DNA from 4 places in the Exiguobacterium sp. s192 genome. Region 4 is predicted to be linked to each of the others. Evidence: riboswitches for the same ligand, from Rfam matches in the RefSeq annotation. Region 4 holds a riboswitch; each other region holds the start of a gene.

Region 1 (5,220 bases), on a different contig from region 4:
CGTAAATGCTACGTTACTGGGAAATCGCCGAAGTCGGGAAACAACCGTTCACACGCATTGAACAAAACGAAACGCACTTGGGGAATCAACGTACAAAAAGTACGTATTCTCGTTGACGGTAAACCTAAAAAGGTTTGGGTTTCAGCTCGAGCTCTCAAATCAGGTAAAGTCGAACGCGTATAAGGCGCAGTAACCGGATGGGAATCTTCCCTTCCGGTTCTTTTTTTATCCATTTTTTATTTTTCTCCTAAACTAATTGTCGGAATAATTGAAAACGCTTACAATAAGTGGGCAGTTATTTTTTTCAAGGGGGAAGGGTCAACATGCAGTTAAAAAGAGAAATGACAAGCCGGCATCTCTTCATGATTTCGCTCGGCGGCATCATCGGAACAGGTCTGTTTCTTGGTTCCGGATTGACGATTTCACAAGCTGGACCGCTCGGGGCGGTGCTCAGTTACATCGTGGGTGGGACCATCATGTATCTGACGATGTTATGTTTAGGGGAAATGGCGGTGCACATGCCGGTTTCCGGATCGTTCCAGACGTATACGACACGGTTCATCGGACCGGGCGTCGGCTTTGCCGTCGGTTGGATTTACTGGCTCGGCTGGGCTGTGACGGTGGCGCTCGAAATCACGGCAGCCGGCAGTTTGATGGGACGTTGGTTTCCGGATATGCCGATTGTCGTCTGGTGCGCCCTCTTTACGCTGATCTTATTTGGTCTGAATGCCGTTTCAGCAAAAGCCTTCGGGGAGGCTGAGTTTTGGTTTTCCAGTTTAAAAGTCCTTGCCATTCTTTTCTTCATCGGGCTCGGGGGAGCCGCTTGGTTTGGCTGGATTGAGATGACGGCAGCCCGTCCGGACACACTGTTCGCTAACTTTACGGCCAACGGTCTGTTTCCAAACGGGGCACTCGGAGTCTTGACGACGATGATCGCCGTCAACTTTGCTTTTCAGGGAACAGAATTGATTGGTGTCGCTGCCGGTGAATCGAGTGATCCCGAAAAATCAATTCCAAAAGCCATTCGCAACACTGTCTGGCGGACATTCATCTTTTTCGTCCTCTCGATCACGATTGTCGGTGCCTTGATTCCCTATGAAACAGCTAGCGGAATCAGCAGTCCGTTCATCATGGTATTTGACGCTATCGGAATTCCTTATGCGGCTGACTTGATGAACATCGTTGTCTTGACTGCCCTGTTATCCGTTGGAAACTCAGGCTTGTATGCGGCGACACGGATGTTATGGTCGATGTCGCAGGAAGGTATGATTTCAAAAAAACTCGCAATCATCAATTCGCGCGGGGTACCGATGCGCGCGTTGTGCTTTACGATGTTATTCGCCATGTTATCACTCCTGACCGCCTTTTTTGCAGAAGATACCGTTTTCATCTGGTTGTTGTCACTCGCCGGACTCGGGGCGCAGGTCGGATGGATTTCGATTTCTGCTTCACAGATTGCCTTCCGTCGCCAATTCATCAAAGACGGACACTCTGTCAATGAGTTGAAGTTCAAGACACCATTTTTCCCGGTCTTACCGATTCTCTCATTTTCTTTGAACCTGCTTGTTCTGATCAGCCTTGCTTTCCAAGCGGATCAACGGATCGCCTTATATATCGGTGTTCCCTTCTTCCTTTTGACATGGGCGTCGTATCATTGGTTCGTTAAAGGAAACCATCTCGCTGCCCAAACGGAACGTCAGGCAGCCAGTTCGACCTTAGAACCATAATCCAAAAGAACGTGATCGGCTGCAGGAGTGATTTCCTGACCGTCACGTTCTTTTTTCAGTCATTTTTTATTATCAGAGAGACTTCGTAATACGATCACTTCACCCGTGTGGACCGTGACATCGGCAAGCTGATGATCCGTCCATTCATTGCTGACGGTTAAGGAACCGCCGACGGGCACGTCATGATCGGTTAGCGGATACTTGACACCCCGAAGCGTTAAGCGGGTCGGAACGAGTGGAATGAAGGATAGGTAATGGTATTGGTCCGCCTTGATTTGATCGTGTCCCTCCTGTAAGAAACGCACCTCTTCCCGCTTCGTCACAAGACGCGCTGCCGGAAACTGTTTCAATAAATAGACGTTTTGCAGGGTCATATCCAGTCGACCACCTGTCGCCCCGAAAATCAACACGTCCGTCACTTCATACTGTTCGTTGACATGACGCAAAGCGAGCTCTAAATCGGTTTCATCTTTTTCAGCCGGATGAATCACCGCTCCTTCCGGCGTATATCCAAGCGAATCAAAGTCGCCGATTGCCAAGTCAAACGCAAGACCTTGTTGCACTAGCGTAGCGACACCGCCGTCGACAGCGATGACCACCGTGTTCTCGTCGATGAACGGCGTTAAGGACGGGATGTCCTCGACCGGTCCTGCTGCAACAATCACAGCCCGCATCAGACACCTCGCGCCGAATAACGGAGGAGTCGTGGCGCCGTCGTAAACAAGAGTCCTGCGACGATACCGCACAACAGATACGACGGAACCATATACGTCGCATTGTAAATCAAGGAGTACGGGACGACCGGACCTTCTGCGTATTCAGCAAAGAAGACGATTCCACTGATGACATGGCAGACATACCGTAATCCGGCACCAAGGAACGTCGCCATCAGGACGATGGCCATCAAACGTCCGTTTTTCCCAGCCGCTGCCGCCTTTTTGACTTGACGGGCAAATAAACCACTCAGTCCAACAACACCAAATGCAATCGTATAATCGAGTAACGGTTGGACGACCGTCAAGATTTGCGGCGCGAACATCAGCTGAATCGTTCCGACGAGAGCTCCTGTCACGACACCACCCACGACGCCGTGACGGAACGCCATCACAAAAATCGGTAGCATCGCTAAGCTGATAGCTCCTCCTTGAGGCATCTTAAAGGGAATCAATAAATCAAACACCACTCCGATACTTGCAAAAATTGCAATTTCCATTAACATTTGTAGCCGTTTCATACTTGTTTCCTCCTAAAAATAAAATCGCAGGACGGCAAAAAGGCAGTACGACGAACGCCGTACTGCCTGCGTGCGCCACATCCCTACGTCCGTCTGAACGGAACAGGTTCGAAGGGTTAAAGTCCAATCACTTCTCTCAGCCGCTTGACGCGACACCCCTTGCGGTCATCATTAAGTTTTGTTTGCCTTTTTATTATACGTGAGCCGCATTCCGAATACTAGTGATTGCTTCCGTATAATCAGGTGCATTGTAAATCGCGGATCCGGCAACAAGGACGTTCGCCCCGTTTTCGATGCACAGCTTCGCTGTCTCCGCATTCACACCCCCATCAATTTCAATTTCAAACGTCAGTCCACGCTCTGCCTTTAGGTCTGCAAGTTGCTTCAGTTTCGTCATGACACCAGGCAGGAAGGCTTGACCGCCGAATCCAGGATTAACCGTCATCAACAAGACCATATCGACCTCTTCTAAGACATGTTCAATCGTCGTAAGCGGTGTATGCGGGTTCAGAACAACCCCCGCCTTCGCACCCGCTGCTTTGATTTGCTGGAGGACACGATGCACATGGTTCGTCGCCTCAACATGGAAGGTCACGATGTCAGCACCTGCTGCAACAAAAGCCTCCACAAAGTTTTCCGGACGATCAATCATTAAATGAACGTCGAGAACCATATCTGTTTTTTGGCGTAAACTGTTTAAGACCGGTAAACCAAAGGAAATGTTCGGGACAAACTGACCATCCATGACATCAAAATGAATGTAATCGGCGCCTGCCGCCTCGACAGCTTTGACGTCCCGCTCCAAGTTTGCAAAATCTGCTGATAAGATTGATGGTGCAATTTTAATCATCTCAATACCTCCGGGCTCGATTCTTGATTTCCTCTACAAACATACCATAATTCGTATACCGTGAGGGCATGATTTCGTGTGCTTCAATTGCTTCTTTGACGGCACATCCCGGTTCATTCAAATGCAGACATCCCCGGTATTTACAGTCATCCTGCAAGGCGACGAATTCTGGAAAACACCAACGCAATTCTTCGAGTTCCATTTCATGCGGGAAATCGAGGTTTGAAAAACCAGGTGTATCGCCGATTAACCCTTCACCGAGCGGAATCAAGGTGACATGTCGTGTCGTGTGTCGACCGCGTCCGAGTGATTTCGAAATATGACTCGTTTCCAGGGCCAGCGAAGGTTCAAGCGCGTTGAGCAACGAACTTTTGCCGACACCGGATTGTCCGGCCAGTACGCTCGTCTTATCTTTCAACAAGGGACGGACGAGCTCCACTCCGACAAGCGTCTCACTCGAAGTCTCAATGACAGGGTAGCCGATTTTCCGGTACGCCGCGATGGCTTCTTTCACCACCAGTTCGGTAGTTCCGTGCAGCAAATCCATCTTCGTCAAAATAATGATCGGTTGAATGTCCTTCGCTTCAATCAGCACAAGAAACCGGTCGAGCAGATGGGCGGAAAAATCGGGTTCCGCAGCTGAGACGACCAGTAATGCTTGATCGATATTCGCAACCGGTGGTCGGACCAAGAAATTTTGACGTTCTTTCACTTCCAAAATGTAGCCGGTCTCACTTTCGATGTGTAATACAACCTCATCGCCTACGACAGGACTGATTCCACGTTTTCTGAAATTACCACGGGCGCGTGACCGGATTTCTCCTTGAGGGGTCATGACATCATAAAATCCACCTTGCAGACGAATAATCGTTCCGTCCCGGTTGTCTTCAATTCGACTTTCCGCCATCCTATGCACTCCTTTTGTCAGCATTCTGCTGCTTACTCTTGTGATTTTGCTTGATTATACGTAATGGTCTTCGAACGATATACGTCATCATCTTTATAGATCGTGATTTTTCCTTCTTCCCCCGGATCAATCGTCAACGGGACATCAAAGGTTTCATCTTGATCAATCGATTCTTCGATGACGGTCCGCTTTCCTTTCGCATCTTCCGTTTCAATCCGGACGACTTGACGAGGTGCTGGTTCATCCTCTTCACTGATGCCATCATACACCACTTTTTCAGGGAATGTAGCCGTGACTGTTTTTTCTTCCTCACCGCGTGAGATAAAGACCGTCACCGAGTCATTGGGTTCGACTTGAACACCGGCCTGTGGAAATTGCCGGATGACTTGATCCAGTTCGACGTCACTTGAAAACTCTTGTTCAAATGTCCCGTCCAGTCCCATTTCATCCAGGTACGCTTTGGCTTCATCGCTCGATAGATTCGTCAAATCCTTTAGCGCAA
Region 2 (5,220 bases), on a different contig from region 4:
GTAATCGCGATCAATCAAGGTCACCCGTCCGACACCGGCCCGGACGAGCTGTTCCGCACTGGCTGTTCCGAGCGCACCAAGACCGATGATGACGACGCAGCGCTCAGCCAGTTGATCTTGTCCGTCTTGTCCGATTGGACGAAAGCGGATTTGGCGGCTGTAGCGGTCCGTCATGGACGGCTGATTCCAATCGTCGGACTGCTTGCCGTCGCATACCGTTTTTTCTCGATCCGTCCCGCTTCGAAACCGAGACGCCCGGCTTCGACCGCCAGTTTCATTGCCTGTGCCATCTTGACCGGATCGGTGGCGTGGGCGACCGCAGAATTCAGCAAGACACCGTCGGCACCGAGCTCCATCGCGTAAGCCGCGTCAGCCGGTGAACCAATCCCCGCATCCACGATGACCGGGACCGTCATCTGCTCGATGATGAAACTGAGCGCAAGCGGGTTTAAAATCCCCTGCCCTGAACCGATCGGTGACGCTGCCGGCATGATTGCGTGACAGCCCAGTTCCTCGAGCCGACGCGCGAGCAACAAATCATCCGATGTATACGGCAAGACAATGAAACCGTCCTTGATTAATTCCTCTGCCGCCCGTAAGGTTTCGATCGGATCCGGCAATAACGTCTTGTCGCAACCGATCACCTCGACTTTGACCATGTCACACATGCCGGATGCCCGGGCGAGCCGAGCCAGCCGGACGGCTTCTTCCGCCGTTTTTGCGCCCGCCGTATTCGGCAACAGATCATAACGACTTAAGTCGAGTGCCGCAAGTGGATTCGTCTGTTCCTTCGCAAAGACATCGAGACGCCGGACGGAAAACGTTAAAATGTTCGTTTCCGATGCTTCGACCGCTTGTTGTTGCGTCTCAGCGTCCGGGTATTTTCCCGTTCCGAGTAATAATCGTGATGCAAATGTTTTTCCGCCAATTTCTAACATGTTATCCGCCTCCTACAAAATGAACGATTTCAACGACATCACCGGATTGGACGTTCGTGTCCGTATACCGGGACCGGTCGATGATTTGATGATTTTGTTCGATGATGACGACCTCTTCATCGATGTTCAACTGCTGAATCAAGTCGTGTAGCGTCTTCGTTTGTTCCGCCAGTGGATAGTCTTTCCCATTCAATCGGATCTGCATGTATTCTCCTCCTCGTGTCGTCTGCAACAAAATGCCTCCAGCGCAACTTCCGGTTTTCGGTTCATGACACAATCGGCGAGGACTTGTGCCGTCACCGGAGCGAGCAAGATGCCGTGCCGGTGATGTCCCGTCGCGACCAACAAACCGTCAATCCCTTTGACCCGTCCAAGATACGGTAAACCGTCACGGGTCTGCGGCCGGACACCGGACCAGATGTCAACCAGTGCCGCATCACGGATCGGCGGATACACGTCAATTGCTGCCGCCAACAGGTCCGAGACGCTGCCCGCGTTGACCGTCGTTGACTCCTCACCAACATGTTCCGTCGCGCCGATGATAATCCGTCCGTCTGCTTTCGGGACAAGATACACCGTCTCATGAAACAAAGTCTGCTCCAGTCGACCGGTTGTGAGACGGACAGACAGGCACTCACCTTTGACCGGAAGCGTATCAATCGGAATCCCGATCGTTTGCAACAACGGTTCCGACCCTCGTCCGCCGGCGATGACGACCTGCCGACCAACCTTTTGTCCCCGGCTTGTCTCCACCCCGGTTACCGTCTCGTTGTCCCGCAGAAGACGCAAGACACTTACCTGTTCTTCAATCACGCCGCCCCGCTGTTCAATCGCTTGCCGTAACGCACGGACAAGCAACGGAGGATCGACTTGACCGACCCGTTCAAATTGGACGGTTTGCTTTGCCTGGCGCAGCTGAAACGGCAGTTCGAGATAGCCGCTCGTCAACCCGGTCTCGTCGAACAATTGACGGACAAGCTGCGGATACAGGACGCGGCTGACTGCCGCTAACGCATGTAGCGGTTCCGACAGTTCTTCGTCCGTCGCGAGCATTCCCGCTGCCGCCCGTGTCGCGCCTTGTCCGACTGCCGACTGATCGATCACGTGAACACGTTGACCCCGCTGTAGCAACTCATAGGCGAGCGTCAAACCGATGATACCGGCACCGACGATTAATACATCCGGTTGTTTCATCGTCCAATCACCGCCCGGAACCGTCCGGCTGCTTCCGCCGGATGGGCTTGTCCCAAAATCCCGGACAGGACGGCAACTCCGCTGCACCCGGTCGTTAAGACATCAGACAGATTTTCCGGTTTGATTCCGCCGATGGCGATGACCGGGATTGATGTCCAGTCGACGACTTGCTGTAACGCATCGAGTCCCCGTGGCGCCACGCCGGGTTTCGAATCCGTCTCAAAAATATGACCGTACATCACGTAATCGGCGCCGGCTTGTTCCGCCACCATCGCTTCGGTCAACGAGTGAACCGATTGACCGATGGAGATCGTCGGAAACTGTGCCCGGACACGCTCGACCGACAGACTGCGGCGTGTCAACTGGACGGTCGTGCCGGTGACGAGTGCAGCATCGAGCCGGTCATGGACAACCAACTGGTCTGCGCGGACTCCTTGGTCGAGCAACGTATCAATGCAGGAAACCAATTCCCGGACTGACCAGGTTGGCTCCCGTAAGTGGATGCGATCGACGGACAGTGCGAGCTGCGGAAGGGTCTGTTCCAGCACTTCCTTACTGTCGCGTCCGGTTGTAATCAGGTGTAAATGTGACATCGTTCCCCCTCCTTTCCACACGAAAAAGGACCACCCCATGAACTGATGGAGTGGTCCTACGAAAAGGGCGACGCTTGGCGTTCCCTCGATAGATGATCGGATACCACTTCCCTCCGCTAGTACGAACTAGATCAGGTTCAAAGGGTCCGGATACTTCCGTCTCAGTCTGCTGCGAGACTCCCCTAGTGTAGATATTTATTTGTGTGGTACGTCTGTAGTCTACCACGGGTAGTCCGATTAGTTCCACCCTTGATTAGTGTCGCATGTCCAATTCGACCGCTTTGACCTGCTCGATCAAGCGTTGGTATTCGTCGACACGTTTCGTTTGCGACAAGTCATACGTTTGTTTTAAGCGTAAGACCCGCATGACTTTCTGGTTGAGATCGGCTGTCGACAGTTTCCCTTGTTTGATCCGCGCCATGATTTCCTTGTGAACGGACGCGTACGCTCCGGGTGTCGAGAACATCGCCATGTCCGCACCGTTTTCAAGTGCAAGACCTGCCGCTTGAGCTAATCCGTACCGTTCTGTGATGGCTCCCATGACGAGATCGTCCGTGATGATGACACCATCAAATTTCAGTTCACTCCGTAACACACCGGTCATGACTTCTTTCGATAATGAGGACGGTCGATTTTTGTCGAGAGCCGGGAACAGGATATGCGCGACCATGACCATTTCAGCCCCGTCTTGAATCGCCCGTTTAAACGGGACTAGCTCCGTCTGCTCAAGTTCCGCTTTCGTCGCATCGACCCGCGGCAGACCGACATGTGAGTCGACGGTCGTATCTCCGTGTCCCGGAAAATGTTTGACGACCGGCACGATATCTTCTTCCTTCATTCCCTGCATCAATGGCACACCAAGTCGTGCCACTTGTTGCGGGTCCGCACTGAGCGCCCGGTCGCCGATGATCGGATTCGCCGGATTACTGTTGACGTCAAGGACCGGTGCAAAATCCATGTTGAATCCGTAAAAACGGGAAATGGAGCCAAGCGTCTGCCCGACGTCTTCCATTAATTCCGGATCATTTTTTTGACCATATGCCAGGCTCGGCGACAGTTTGAGTCGGGCGTCCGGAACCCGGCTGACCCGTCCGCCTTCTTCGTCAAAACCGACGAATGCCCGTTGATCCGACGTTTGCGCTTCGTTGATATCAGTCGTCAATGCCTTCAGTTGGTCGGATGACGTGATATTACCGCCGAGTAACAACACTCCCCCTAGCGCATGTTGCTGCAACAGCCGGCGATCCGCTTCCGTCAATGCCGTTCCGGCCACACCGATGTAGAGCAGTTGATCGACTTTTTCCGCCGTCGACATCTGAGAGACCGTCTGCTTAAGTTCATTTTCCGCTTGTTCCCGGGCAGACGGTTGCTCCGGTTTTTGTGGTTTCGGCTGTTTTGTTTCTTCGGCTTGCTTCGGTGCCGGTTCGTTCGGTTTCGCGGTCTCGTCGACACAACCGGACAGTAAGACAGTTGCTAAGACAACAGGGAAAAACAGCTTCAAATCGGTTCCTCGTTTCGGACGCCGTTGATTGAATAGTAGACTTCAATTTCTGCGTTCAACGATTGGGAGACGGAGCAGTATTTGTCTTTTGACAATGAAATCGCCCGACGGACCTTATCTTCCGGTAAATCGCCTTCAAGCCGGTAATGGATCGAAATCGTCGTGAAGCGGCGCGGATGGTCATCTGCCCGTTCCCCTTCGATGTCCATTTCAAATGAGGTCAACGTCAAACGCATCTTCTCTAAAATCGAGACGATGTCGATGCCGGTACAGCCGGCAACGGCGTGGAGTAACAGCTCCGTCGGTCGCGGTGCTTGATTGTCGCCTCCGTTATCCGGTGCTGCGTCCATCGCTAAGTGATGCCCGGATTCAGTCTCGCCGCTAAATCCCATCTTGTGGTTCCAAGTGACTGTTGCTTGCATGTTCCGTCACGTCCTTTACTCGTTTTTTAGTTGTCTTTACTTCTTCAGTATACCCGAATCTCCGCCAAGTGAAATTGACGTGCTATTCGCAATAATGCTTCTTTTTCGCCTTCCTCTAAATCCTGTTTCCGCACCACTTGAATCATGCTATTCTGATACACGATAGTTTTTTGCGCACAGGCGCTAGAAGTGAGGAATGTGTATGTCATCATCATCGACTCGTTTGAGTCAAACCGACTGGCTGTTGATCGCAACGTTATCCATGTTGACCTTTGTCCTGGGAACAAGCGAATTCGTCATCGTCGGTATTTTATCCGAAATCGCAGACGGTCTGAACATTACGATCGCGAAAGCCGGGACGCTTGTCTCTGCCTTTGCCATCGCCTTCGCCATCGGGACACCGATTACAATGTCCTTGACCGGACATCTCGAACGGCGCAAATTAATGCTTGGCTTGATTTTCGTCTGGATTTTGCTGAATATCTGCAGCGGTATTGCACCGAATTATGAAATCTTATTGCTGACCCGGATCGTGACGGCTGTTTTGACGGGCGTCCTGATTTCGCTTGCAA
Region 3 (5,220 bases), on a different contig from region 4:
ACGAAGATGCTGGCCCGGATTCGGGAACGACTGGCAGCACGACAACGTGCCCACTTTCTACTGACCGGTGAGACGCCGGTTGAAGACCGGGTCGCACTGTGTGACCGGTTTAATGCCGGTGAAGTCGATCTCTTCCTGATTTCCTTGAAGGCCGGCGGGACCGGTCTGAATCTGGCGACGGCAGATACCGTCATTTTATACGACAGCTGGTGGAATCCAGCCGTCGAGCAACAAGCGGCTGACCGGGCTCATCGATTGGGACAGCAGTCGCCGGTCGAAGTGATTAAGCTGTTGATGACCGGGACGATCGAGGAAAAGATGGCGGAATTACAAGATCGTAAAGCGACGATGATTGATGCCGTCCTATCGGATCAGAAGCCGGATGTTTTAACGATTCGTGAACTCGTCCGTCTGCTCGATCTCCCCGCTTTTGTCGATTCAGCAGGTGAGTAACCACACAAATCAAAGAAATTCTTAAAAAAATGAAGGACCTTCAATCCGTTGTCTATCAACAGGTTTGAAGGTCTTTCGACAATCAAATTCAGAAAAAAAGGTTTTAACTTTTGAAAGACAGGGGTATATCTACATTAGCACCGTACAACACGGTCGCTTTTCAATTATTGTTTCTCAATATCAGCGTAATGACCTGGGAGAGAAATGCTACTTACTCACTTCGTTTTTCATTTCTGAATGAAATCCAGTTGAACTAGCATTTAGCGCATGAATTTCTGTTGGAACCTATTGTTCCACTCCTACATTCATTACCTTTTGAGGGCTATACCAAATTCAAGGGGGAAATGAACATGTCAGTAACATTAAAAGTAGAAGAACGCGAAGTACGCCCACGCTCACTTAGAAAGCAATTACGTCATGAAGGAAAAGCTCTTGGTGTCGTGTATGGCTACAAAGTGGAAAGCACACCGATTTCATTCGACGAAAAAGAATTGGTCAAAGTTGTCCGTGATCACGGCGAAAACGTCTTGGTTGCTCTTCAAATCGGCGGTAAAAAGGTCAACACATTGATCAACAAACTCGATATGGACATCTTTACACCAACAATCAAACACGTTGAATTCATCGCTGTTAAAATGGATGAAGAAACAGAAGTCGAAACGGATATCGTCCTCGTCGGCGAAGCAGCTGGCGCGAAACTTGGCGGATTCCTTTCACAAACACTCTTTAAAGTAACAGTTGCCGCAACACCAGATAAATTACCGGAACGCATCGAAGTGGATGTAACGGAACTTGCAATCGGAGATTCGATTACAGTCGCTGATCTTCCGGAAGAAAAAGATTTCCGTGTCGTCACAGAAGGTGACATCCAAGTTGCAGCGGTCGTTGAATCGACACTTGAAGCTGAACTTGAAGAAATCGAAGAAGCAGAAGCTGAGGCACAAGCAGCTGATGCGGATACAGCGACAGACGATTCAGAACAAACTTCTGAAGAGCAAGCTGAAGAAAACAAAGAAGGCAAAGAGTAATCTTTTCTCCCCTCCCCTCGTGGGAGGTTTTTTTATGCATATTGACAAGTCGCGGCGACAGCCGTACAGTGAAGAAGGTACACATCATTGACACATCCACTAGGGGAGCCCGCTCGGCTGAGACGATTTACTTCGGACCCTTTGAACCTGATCTAGTTCATACTAGCGTAGGAAAGTGGAGCGGAATCCTCGTGCTCTTTTTCTGCATCTTGCAGGTTACACGACCGCTCTCTTTTCATAGAGGGCGGTCTTTTTTGTGGTTTCTTTGTGGGTGTGCATTCAAAGGAGAAGTGATTATGAACAGTTGGAAAATGAAAGAAATCATCGTCATGATGATGCTCGCCGTAGCTTGTGGTGTCCTCTACTTAGGATGGTCGACGTTATGGTTGCCGATCTCGGCCATCTTCGGACCGGTCGGTGCAAACTGGATGTTCGGCATCTGGGTCATCGCCAGTCCCCTTGTCGCCTACATCATTCAAAAACCAGGCGCGGCATTGATTGCAGAAGTCGTCGCTGCTGCCGTCGAGTTGTTTACAGGGAGTCACTTCGGCTTATCGGCACTGTTGATTGGATTTGCACAGGGAATCGGAGCCGAGATCGCTTTTGCCGTGTTCGGCTACCGGACGTTTAATACGTTCACCTTGATGTTGTCCGGTGTCTTTGCCGCCGTCGGAAGTATGGTCTACAGCCTCATCGTAAATGGATTTGCCTATTATACGACGACGACACTGCTGTTGACGTTTTCCCTGCAACTCGTCAGCGGAGCATTGCTCGGTGGATTGCTCGCCAAACTAATCGTCGACGCGCTCGTTAAAACCGGGACATTGAACGGTTATGCGATCGGACGGCAACGAAAGCAGCGTGCCGCATGATGCAGTGCGCGCACCTGTCCGTCCGTTATCCGGATCAGGATTCTCCGGTCTTACACGACTTGTCGATCAGGATTCAAAAAGGAGAAACGACCTTGCTCGTCGGTCCAAGCGGCAGCGGCAAGACGACCTTTTTACACGTTCTTGCCGGTCTGTTGCCGGATACGATTGAAGCAGATGTCACCGGTCACTGGTCGACCGAGGGAACGGTCGGGATTTTGTTCCAACAGCCGGACGATCAGTTTTGTATGCAGACGGTCGGAGCGGAAATCGCCTTTAGTCTCGAGAACCGGCAGATTATCCGCAGTGAGATGGAGGAACGCATCCAGTTGCTGCTGGCGCGGGTCGGACTTGATCTTGCCTTGACGACACCGATTGCCGAACTGTCCGGCGGGATGAAGCAACGGCTCGCGTTGGCCTGTGTCCTCGCCCTTGAACCGGATATCTTATTACTGGATGAACCGACGGCACAACTCGACCCGAGTGGTCAACGGACGATGATGCATCTGATTGAAGAATTGCACCGTGATCCCGACATGACGCTCGTTCTGATCGAACATCAGCTCGATCAGTGCGTGACGTTTGCCGACCGGGTACTTGTCTTTGAAGGTGGTCGCTTATTGCTTGATGGCACACCGTATGACGTGTTTCATCAACAGCGGAATGTGATGACGGCGCTTGGGATTACGATGCCGCTCCTCTACCCTTACGGACTGGAGACCTTACCGGAACTGTCCGGACAAGCCTGTCATCTGAAGAAACGTCCGGTTGAACGTCGAGCGGTTGGAACGGAGCGGACATTTGAGCTGACGCGGGTCCGTGTCAAACGGGGGAAACGGACGATTCTTAACGATTTTTCATGGACGACCTTTTCCGGTCAATGGATCATGCTCGTCGGACGCAACGGGGCTGGAAAAAGCACGGTCCTTGAGACACTGGCGAAATTGCTTCCGTCCCAAGGCGATATCCGCTTGTTCGACACCCCGCTTCGGAGATGGTCGGACCGGACGTATTACCAACAAGTCGGCTTTGTTTTTCAACAACCGGACTTCCAATTTCTTAAACAGACGGTCACCGACGAACTTGCCATCAGCTGTGCTACCTTTGATCCGGAACGGGTCCAGACAGCCTTGCGTCACTATCGACTGACCGATGTCGCGGATCAGTTTCCCCTCGCGCTCAGTCTCGGGCAAAAAAGACGGTTGAGTGTCGCGACGATGTTACTGGAACGAAAAGCTGTTTTGTTGCTCGATGAACCGACCTTTGGACAAGACGCTGAGACGACGGCACATATCATCGACGTGCTGCATCAAGCCCGGGAGGCAGGAACGACCGTGATCATGGTGACGCACGACATGGAGCTGGTCCACCGTTACGCCGACCGTGTCGTCGTCATCGGCGAGGAACGGGTCCAGTTTGACGGGACGCCGCTGGAGTTGTTTCAGGAAGAAGCACTTTTGGAACAAAACCAACTGTTCCGTCCGGTATCGTTTCTGTATCAACAACTCGAGGAGGTGAAACACCGTGCAGGAAAACGACACACCGCTCGCGCGTATTAATCCGGCGGTCAAGCTTGGAACGCTCCTCTATATGATGGTGTTGCTGATTACGACGTCGAGTCTGCAGGTGACGCTTGCCTTAGCGGTACTTGCTGCCGTCGGGATCTGCAGTTCCGGTTGGCGTTTGCCGACGCTCCTTCTGCGCTTGACTCCCTATGGTGTCTTGTTTTTATTGACGTTTTGGATGATGGCGGCGTTTGGCAAAGGCAGCACCGAACTTTGGACGTTCGGCTGGTTTCGGATTACGGAAGAAAGTCTTGATCATGCCTGGTTGATTGCGACCCGGATGCTTGCATTTGTCTTCCTGAGCTTGACGTTCGTTGCAACGACGGATCCGACACGGTTCGTCATGAGCCTGATTCATCAGTGCCGCCTGCCGGTCCGTCTGGCCTACGGTTTTTTAGCCGGTCTACGCTTTATTCCGATCTTTCGGCAAGCGATTCGGACCATTCGCCAAGCCCGGCGTGTCCGCCGGCAACGGTCGATCTGGCCCTGGCAAACGTTTTTTGACATTAGCTTGCCCCTCTTTACGACGAGCATCATCCGGTCGGAACAGATTGCGATTGCGATGGAAGCACGACAGTTTCAAACAAACCGGACGTATTATGTTCGACCGATCGTCACCCGCTTCGATCTGTTGTTTTTCGGTCTCGTCAGCAGCATCGCGACGTCGCTTCGTCTTTTTGTCTGACCTGCGCAAGATTACTTCCTGCTACATCAGGGAAATACCATCTCAAGTGTAAAGAATTCAAAAAAGGAGGTGAACGTCGTGAAACGAATCATTTTAGTAGGTGCGGGTCATGCGCATTTAGAATGTATTCAACAAGGCAGTCATCCGGATGTCAACTGGATCGTCATTAATCCTTCACGCTATCAATATTATTCCGGGATGTTCTCGGGGTTGGCGGACGGGACCTATACGCTCGACGAGACCCGGATCGATGTCAAAGCGTTGTGTGAGCGCCACGGGAAGACGTGGATCGAGGACCGGGTTATTCGAATTGACGCAGCGAATAAACAGGTGATATGCCAGTCCGGACAGATTCTGTCGTATGACATCGTGTCGTGTAACATCGGCTCGCGTGACTGGGAGATTGCCGGTGCGCCGCGTGTGACGATAAAACCGAACTACCGGATTGATCAAGCGCTCGAGGTGTTCAGGACTGCCGTTTCCCCTGTCATCGTCGGCAGTGGCGCGGCTGCAGTCGAGATGGCGGCGTCTTTTCGGTCCGCCGGCAGTCCGGTGACGCTGATTCACGAGGAACCGGTGCTCGCAGGTCATCCGGCTGGTCCAAAGGTTGCGAAACGGCT
Region 4 (5,220 bases):
GAACTTGAACAACAAATCAAAGAACGTAACCAACGTTTGAAAGAACTCAGAAAACAGAAAAAGAAATTTGAAACACAATTGATGGACGCTAAAGAAGTTCAACAAATCTTGATTGCACAGGAACAAGCGATTGCAGCGGAAAAAGCAGCACGCGAACGTGAAGCGCGAATCGAGAAGGAACGTCAAGCTCAAGCAGCACGGGAAGCCAAAGCACGTGCGGAAGCTCAAGCGGCACAAGCGGCAGCAGAACAAGCGGCGGCAGAGCAACAGGCGGCTGAAGCAGCGGCAGCAAAAGCAGCAGCTGAAGCTAAAGCGAATCAGAAATCGTCGGCACCTGCGACAAATTCAACGAAACAATCTGCACCAGCCGTAACAGTACCAAAAGCAACGCCAGCACCGACACCGGAACCGGCACCTGCTCCATCATCATCTTCTCTGTTCATTCATCCAACAAGTGGATCAATCACACAAGGATATGGTTCAGCGAATGGTTCAAACGGCTACTCGTTCCACAACGGAATTGACTTTGGTGCACCAGTCGGAACACCAATCGTTGCAGCAGCAACGGGGACTGTCATTACAGCATCAAGTGGTGGACCATACGGAAACCACGTCATGATCGCACACCAGTTAAATGGAAAAACGTATACGACAGTGTATGCCCATATGAGTTCATTAAATGCTCGTGCAGGACAACGTGTCAGTCAAGGGGAACAAATTGGAGCCCTTGGTAGCACAGGGAATTCAACAGGTCCTCACCTGCACTTCGAGATTCACGTAGGTGGATACAGCTACAGTGCTTCCGGTCCAGCAAATACAGTTAATCCAATGTCTATGTTATAAAAATTCACAGAAATCCTTGCTTCGGCAAGGGTTTCTTTTTTTATGCGGTTTGCTGTCAGACGTTAATATGACAAAAAAACGTTTTCACTTGAAACACAAATGAAACGTTACTGAAACTATCGCGGTGCTATAATCAATCTCAGAGAGAAATACTTCGAATTAAATGCTTTTCAAATAAGAAATTATACATAAGTGAGGAAACCATACATGTTAAAAAAATTACTTTCAACGGTATTATTCGGAACATTACTGTTTACAAGTGTACCGATTTCAGGACATGCTGCGACGATTAAAGAGAAAAAATCGCAAAATGCAGCAGAACAGCGCAAGCTGGAAAAAGCCATCAAAAAACAGGAAGCTAAAATATCCAGCGAACAACAAGAAATTAACAAGATTGATGCTGCGATTAATGAAAACATCTTCCGGATTTCGGAAAAAAATAAGCAAATTCGTCAGTTGAATGTGCAAATCGAAGATCTTGAACAAGAGATTATTCGTTATGAAGAAATGTTAGCCAAGCAAGAGGAATTGCTAGGAGATCGGTTACGGGTTCTTCAAGAAAATGATGGGAATTCAATTAAATGGGAAGAAGTCATTTTTGGTTCAAAAAACTTAGGGGACCTGTTCAGTCGTGTCATGGCAGGAAAAAAGATCGCTGAACAAGATGATAAGATGATCGTGTCGTATTTGGAAACACAAGAAAAATTAGCTGAAGCAAAAGCTGAACTTGTTACGAAAAAAGCAGAACGTGTTCAAGAAAAAGAAGCTCTGCTCGTTCAAAAGAAACAGCTCAAACAGCAGATGAAAGAGCGAAGTGCAACGTTGAAAAAGCTGCGTAAAGGGAAAGTGAAATTTACGACAGAGCTACTCGATGCAAAAGAATTACAAGCGACACTGGAAGCACAAGAACGTGCCATTGCGGCAGCGAAAGCCGCAGCGAAAGCAGCGGCAGAAAAAGCGGCGGCTGAACAAGCGGCGGCTGAACAAGCAGCAGCTGAACAAGCCTCAAAAACAGCGGCTGACACGACACGTAAGTCGACTGGAAAAGCAGACAGTCCTGCACCGGTCGTCAGTGTGCCTGCTGGATCGGCGAAGTTTATTCGACCGGCAGCAGGTGGTGTCTCACAAGGCTTCGGACCAGCAAGTGGTGTAAATGGGTATACATTCCATAATGGAGTCGACATCAGTGGTCCTGTCGGTTCGCCGATTCGCGCAGCAGCAGCAGGAACGGTCATTACAGCCGGAAGTGGCGGACCATACGGAAATCATGTCATGATTTCACACTTCCTGGATGGACAAGTGTATACGACGGTTTATGCGCATATGAATTCGTTATCCGTCGGGGCGGGTCAAACCGTATCACAAGGACAATCACTCGGAACACTTGGAAGCACAGGAAATTCGACAGGTCCACACCTTCACTTTGAGTTACATGTTGGTGGATACCAGTATAGTGCGACAGGACCGGCGAATACGGTCAATCCTCTCGGATATTTCTAAAAACGGGCTTCGGCTCGTTTTTTTTTTATGGCTGTGCTACAGTGAAAAAGAATATTATTACGAGCAACTAGGGGAGCTGGAGGAGTCCGGCTGAGAGGAAAACCATTCTGTTTTCGACCCTGTCACCTGAACTGGATAATACCAGCGTAGGAAAGTTGAGATCGAAGACATGAAAGTATCGTCCGGTGTAACCGGTCGTTCATGGCGTCGTCTGCTTTTTTACAGCGGACGGCGCTTTTTGTTTTGTCGTCCGTTTTCTCTCCTTAGATTTGCTCACACGAAAGTGAGGAAACGATATGAAACATGTACTGACGATTGCAGGATCTGATTCCGGTGGTGGAGCGGGAATTCAGGCAGATTTAAAAACATTCTCCGCCCTTGGTGTCTACGGTATGAGTGTCATTACAGCAATCACTGCCCAAAATACGTTAGGGGTCCAGGCGGTTGAAGATGTGTCGCCGGCGCTCGTCGAGGCACAACTCACCTCGATTTTTTCAGATATTCGTGTGGATGCCGTCAAAATCGGGATGGTCTCGAATCAAGAAACCATCCACGTCATCGCGCAACAACTCAAACACTGCCGAGTTCCGATCATTTTAGATCCGGTCATGGTCGCGAAAGGCGGGCACGATTTACTGCAGACGGATGCGAAGCAGGCATTGATGGAGGAACTGTTACCGCTCGCGACACTCGTGACACCCAATATTCCGGAAATCGAGCGGATGATCGGTTACCCGGTTCAATCGATCGAGGAAATGCGGCAGGCCACAATTGAGCTGTCTAAACAACGGGTGGACTCTGTTTTGCTGAAAGGCGGACATTTGGAAGGGCAGCAAGCCACGGATCTTTTATATACACAAGGTCAACACCATTTCTTTGAGCAGGAGCGTCTGGATCGTCTGCATACACACGGGACAGGGTGTACGTTGTCCGCAGCGATTGCAGCACGCCTTGCATTAGGAGACTCGCTTACCGACAGTGTAGCCCATGCCAAGCGGTACGTGACGGAAGCGATTCGTCATGGTTTTGCGCTTGGTCACGGGATTGGACCGACTCATCACTTTTATGAATTCTGGAGGGAAAATCATGTTACGAACCATTGAGGAAAAAAAACCATTGATCCATCATTTAACGAATACCGTGACCATTAATGATTGTGCCAATATGACACTTGCACTCGGCGGATCTCCTGTCATGGCGGACGATTTGTTAGAAGTTGAAGAGATGGTGGCACTTGCCGATGCCGTCGTGATCAACACAGGGACGTTGAGTCCTGCGATGCGCGAGGCGCAATTGTTGGCAGGGAAAACCGCCAACCGTTTAGGAAAACCGGTCATTTTAGATCCAGTCGGAGCAGGTGCGACTACTTTACGAACGGATTTTATGAAGGAACTGATGCAACAGATTCAATTTACGGTGATTAAAGGAAATGCTTCAGAAATCAAAACGTTACTTGGGCAGGCGACGACAACAAAGGGAGTCGACGTCGCCGAAGGAGAATCGCTGGATTTTCATGCAGTCCGGGCGTTTGCAGCCGAATCCAATCAAGTCATCGTGGTCACAGGACCGGTTGACTTCGTGACGGACGGACAGCACGAGCTTCATCTTGATGTCGGAACGAAACGGCTGGGTCAAGTGACGGGGACGGGATGTATGACAGCTTCTTTGATTGCGACGCTGTTAGGGGCCGGTTATGCACGTTTTGAAGCTGCTGCTTTAGGAACCTATTTGATGGGGAAAGCCGGAGAGCAGGCGGATGAGAAAAAAGGAATCGGCGATTTTCGGACCGGTTTGTTTAATGCCGTCAGCTTGATGACAGAGGAGACACTCCGGGAGGTGCACTTTAATGAAGCCTGATTATTTAGTGTATGCCGTGACGGATCCGCGTCTTCAATCCAGATCCCGACTGGTCGAAGCAGTGGAAGCGACGATCAAGGGCGGGGCGACGATTGTTCAATTGCGGGAAAAAGAAGCCTCCGGAAAGGAATTTCTAGAAGCGGCCGCTCAACTGAAAATACTCGCGGACCGGTACAGGGTTCCGCTTATCATCAACGACCGGATTGATATCGCGCAGCTCGTGCAGGCAGGACTGCACATCGGGCAGGAAGATATTCCGTTATCCGAAGCCCGTCGACTCTTGCCGACCGCTACAATCGGTGTCTCGGTCTCGACAGTCGAACAAGCCATCTCGGCTGAACAAAACGGGGCGGATTATCTTGGTGTCGGTTCGCTTTTCCCGACTGCAACTAAAAACGACGCGACGTTCATGTCGAAAGAGACATTGCATGCAATCCGGCAAGCGGTTGAGCTTCCGTTGGTCGGGATCGGTGGCATCACGCTGGAAAATATTTCAGAAGTAGGGGCGGCAGTGGATGGATTTGCCGTCGTCTCCGCATTATTTGCCCAACCGGATGTCGAACGGGCGACAAGAGAATTTAAAGAAGCCGCCAAACAGGTGCATCAGAGCGTTTCAGACAGGGTATAATCACCTGAAGAGGTGATGTACGTGAAATGGCAGTCTATTCGATTTCGGGGACGCTGGATTCGATACAGAATCGAACCACAAATCATTCGGGTCGATAATCGTGGGAAATATCATTTAGGGGCAGTATTGTTTCCGTTTCCCAATCGTTATTCTTATCAATTAGCCGTCCTGTTAAAAAATAAATATCAACAACGGTATAAGCGATCGTTATTCATTCAAACAAGCTCCATTGCGACAGAGATTTGGGGTCATACCCATCTGGATATTTACTACCGGATCATGTTGTGTCTACCGCTACCCAAACTGTTACGGAGACGATACCGGGAACGGTTGATGAGTACAGGCATCATCGATATTGGTGTTCGGGCCGTCGATAACAACCGGATTGTCTG

Evidence for each region. Region 4 has a riboswitch for thiamine pyrophosphate ahead of thiD (bifunctional hydroxymethylpyrimidine kinase/phosphomethylpyrimidine kinase). Riboswitches for the same ligand answer to the same signal wherever they lie in the genome.
Region 1: linked by a shared signal. The riboswitch ahead of thiT (energy-coupled thiamine transporter ThiT) and the one ahead of thiD (bifunctional hydroxymethylpyrimidine kinase/phosphomethylpyrimidine kinase) in region 4 are both predicted to bind thiamine pyrophosphate.
Region 2: linked by a shared signal. The riboswitch ahead of KNP87_RS07395 (thiamine phosphate synthase) and the one ahead of thiD (bifunctional hydroxymethylpyrimidine kinase/phosphomethylpyrimidine kinase) in region 4 are both predicted to bind thiamine pyrophosphate.
Region 3: linked by a shared signal. The riboswitch ahead of KNP87_RS03605 (ECF transporter S component) and the one ahead of thiD (bifunctional hydroxymethylpyrimidine kinase/phosphomethylpyrimidine kinase) in region 4 are both predicted to bind thiamine pyrophosphate.

What each region holds. Positions count from the first base shown of each region.
Region 1 covers NZ_JACSMS010000001.1:326,437-331,656, reverse strand. Annotated here, with positions in the region: gene rpmB (50S ribosomal protein L28) at 1-183, shown strand, start outside; gene KNP87_RS01600 (amino acid permease) at 324-1,727, shown strand; gene KNP87_RS01595 (thiamine diphosphokinase) at 1,787-2,401, opposite strand; gene thiT (energy-coupled thiamine transporter ThiT) at 2,401-2,961, opposite strand; TPP riboswitch at 3,025-3,131, opposite strand; gene rpe (ribulose-phosphate 3-epimerase) at 3,155-3,811, opposite strand; gene rsgA (ribosome small subunit-dependent GTPase A) at 3,813-4,718, opposite strand; gene pknB (Stk1 family PASTA domain-containing Ser/Thr kinase) at 4,751-5,220, opposite strand, start outside.
Region 2 covers NZ_JACSMS010000003.1:46,970-52,189, reverse strand. Annotated here, with positions in the region: gene KNP87_RS07415 (ThiF family adenylyltransferase) at 1-174, opposite strand, end outside; gene KNP87_RS07410 (thiazole synthase) at 171-938, opposite strand; gene thiS (sulfur carrier protein ThiS) at 940-1,143, opposite strand; gene KNP87_RS07400 (NAD(P)/FAD-dependent oxidoreductase) at 1,128-2,219, opposite strand; gene KNP87_RS07395 (thiamine phosphate synthase) at 2,129-2,725, opposite strand; TPP riboswitch at 2,817-2,919, opposite strand; gene nagZ (beta-N-acetylhexosaminidase) at 2,979-4,226, opposite strand; gene KNP87_RS07385 (OsmC family protein) at 4,223-4,648, opposite strand; gene KNP87_RS07380 (MFS transporter) at 4,845-5,220, shown strand, end outside.
Region 3 covers NZ_JACSMS010000001.1:700,508-705,727, forward strand. Annotated here, with positions in the region: gene KNP87_RS03595 (DEAD/DEAH box helicase) at 1-453, shown strand, start outside; gene KNP87_RS03600 (50S ribosomal protein L25/general stress protein Ctc) at 804-1,481, shown strand; TPP riboswitch at 1,573-1,672, shown strand; gene KNP87_RS03605 (ECF transporter S component) at 1,778-2,353, shown strand; gene KNP87_RS03610 (ABC transporter ATP-binding protein) at 2,350-3,909, shown strand; gene KNP87_RS03615 (energy-coupling factor transporter transmembrane component T family protein) at 3,875-4,600, shown strand; gene KNP87_RS03620 (NAD(P)/FAD-dependent oxidoreductase) at 4,679-5,220, shown strand, end outside.
Region 4 covers NZ_JACSMS010000005.1:116,161-121,380, reverse strand. Annotated here, with positions in the region: gene KNP87_RS10330 (murein hydrolase activator EnvC family protein) at 1-843, shown strand, start outside; gene KNP87_RS10325 (murein hydrolase activator EnvC family protein) at 1,051-2,343, shown strand; TPP riboswitch at 2,403-2,513, shown strand; gene thiD (bifunctional hydroxymethylpyrimidine kinase/phosphomethylpyrimidine kinase) at 2,640-3,446, shown strand; gene thiM (hydroxyethylthiazole kinase) at 3,430-4,200, shown strand; gene thiE (thiamine phosphate synthase) at 4,190-4,828, shown strand; gene KNP87_RS10305 (hypothetical protein) at 4,850-5,220, shown strand, end outside.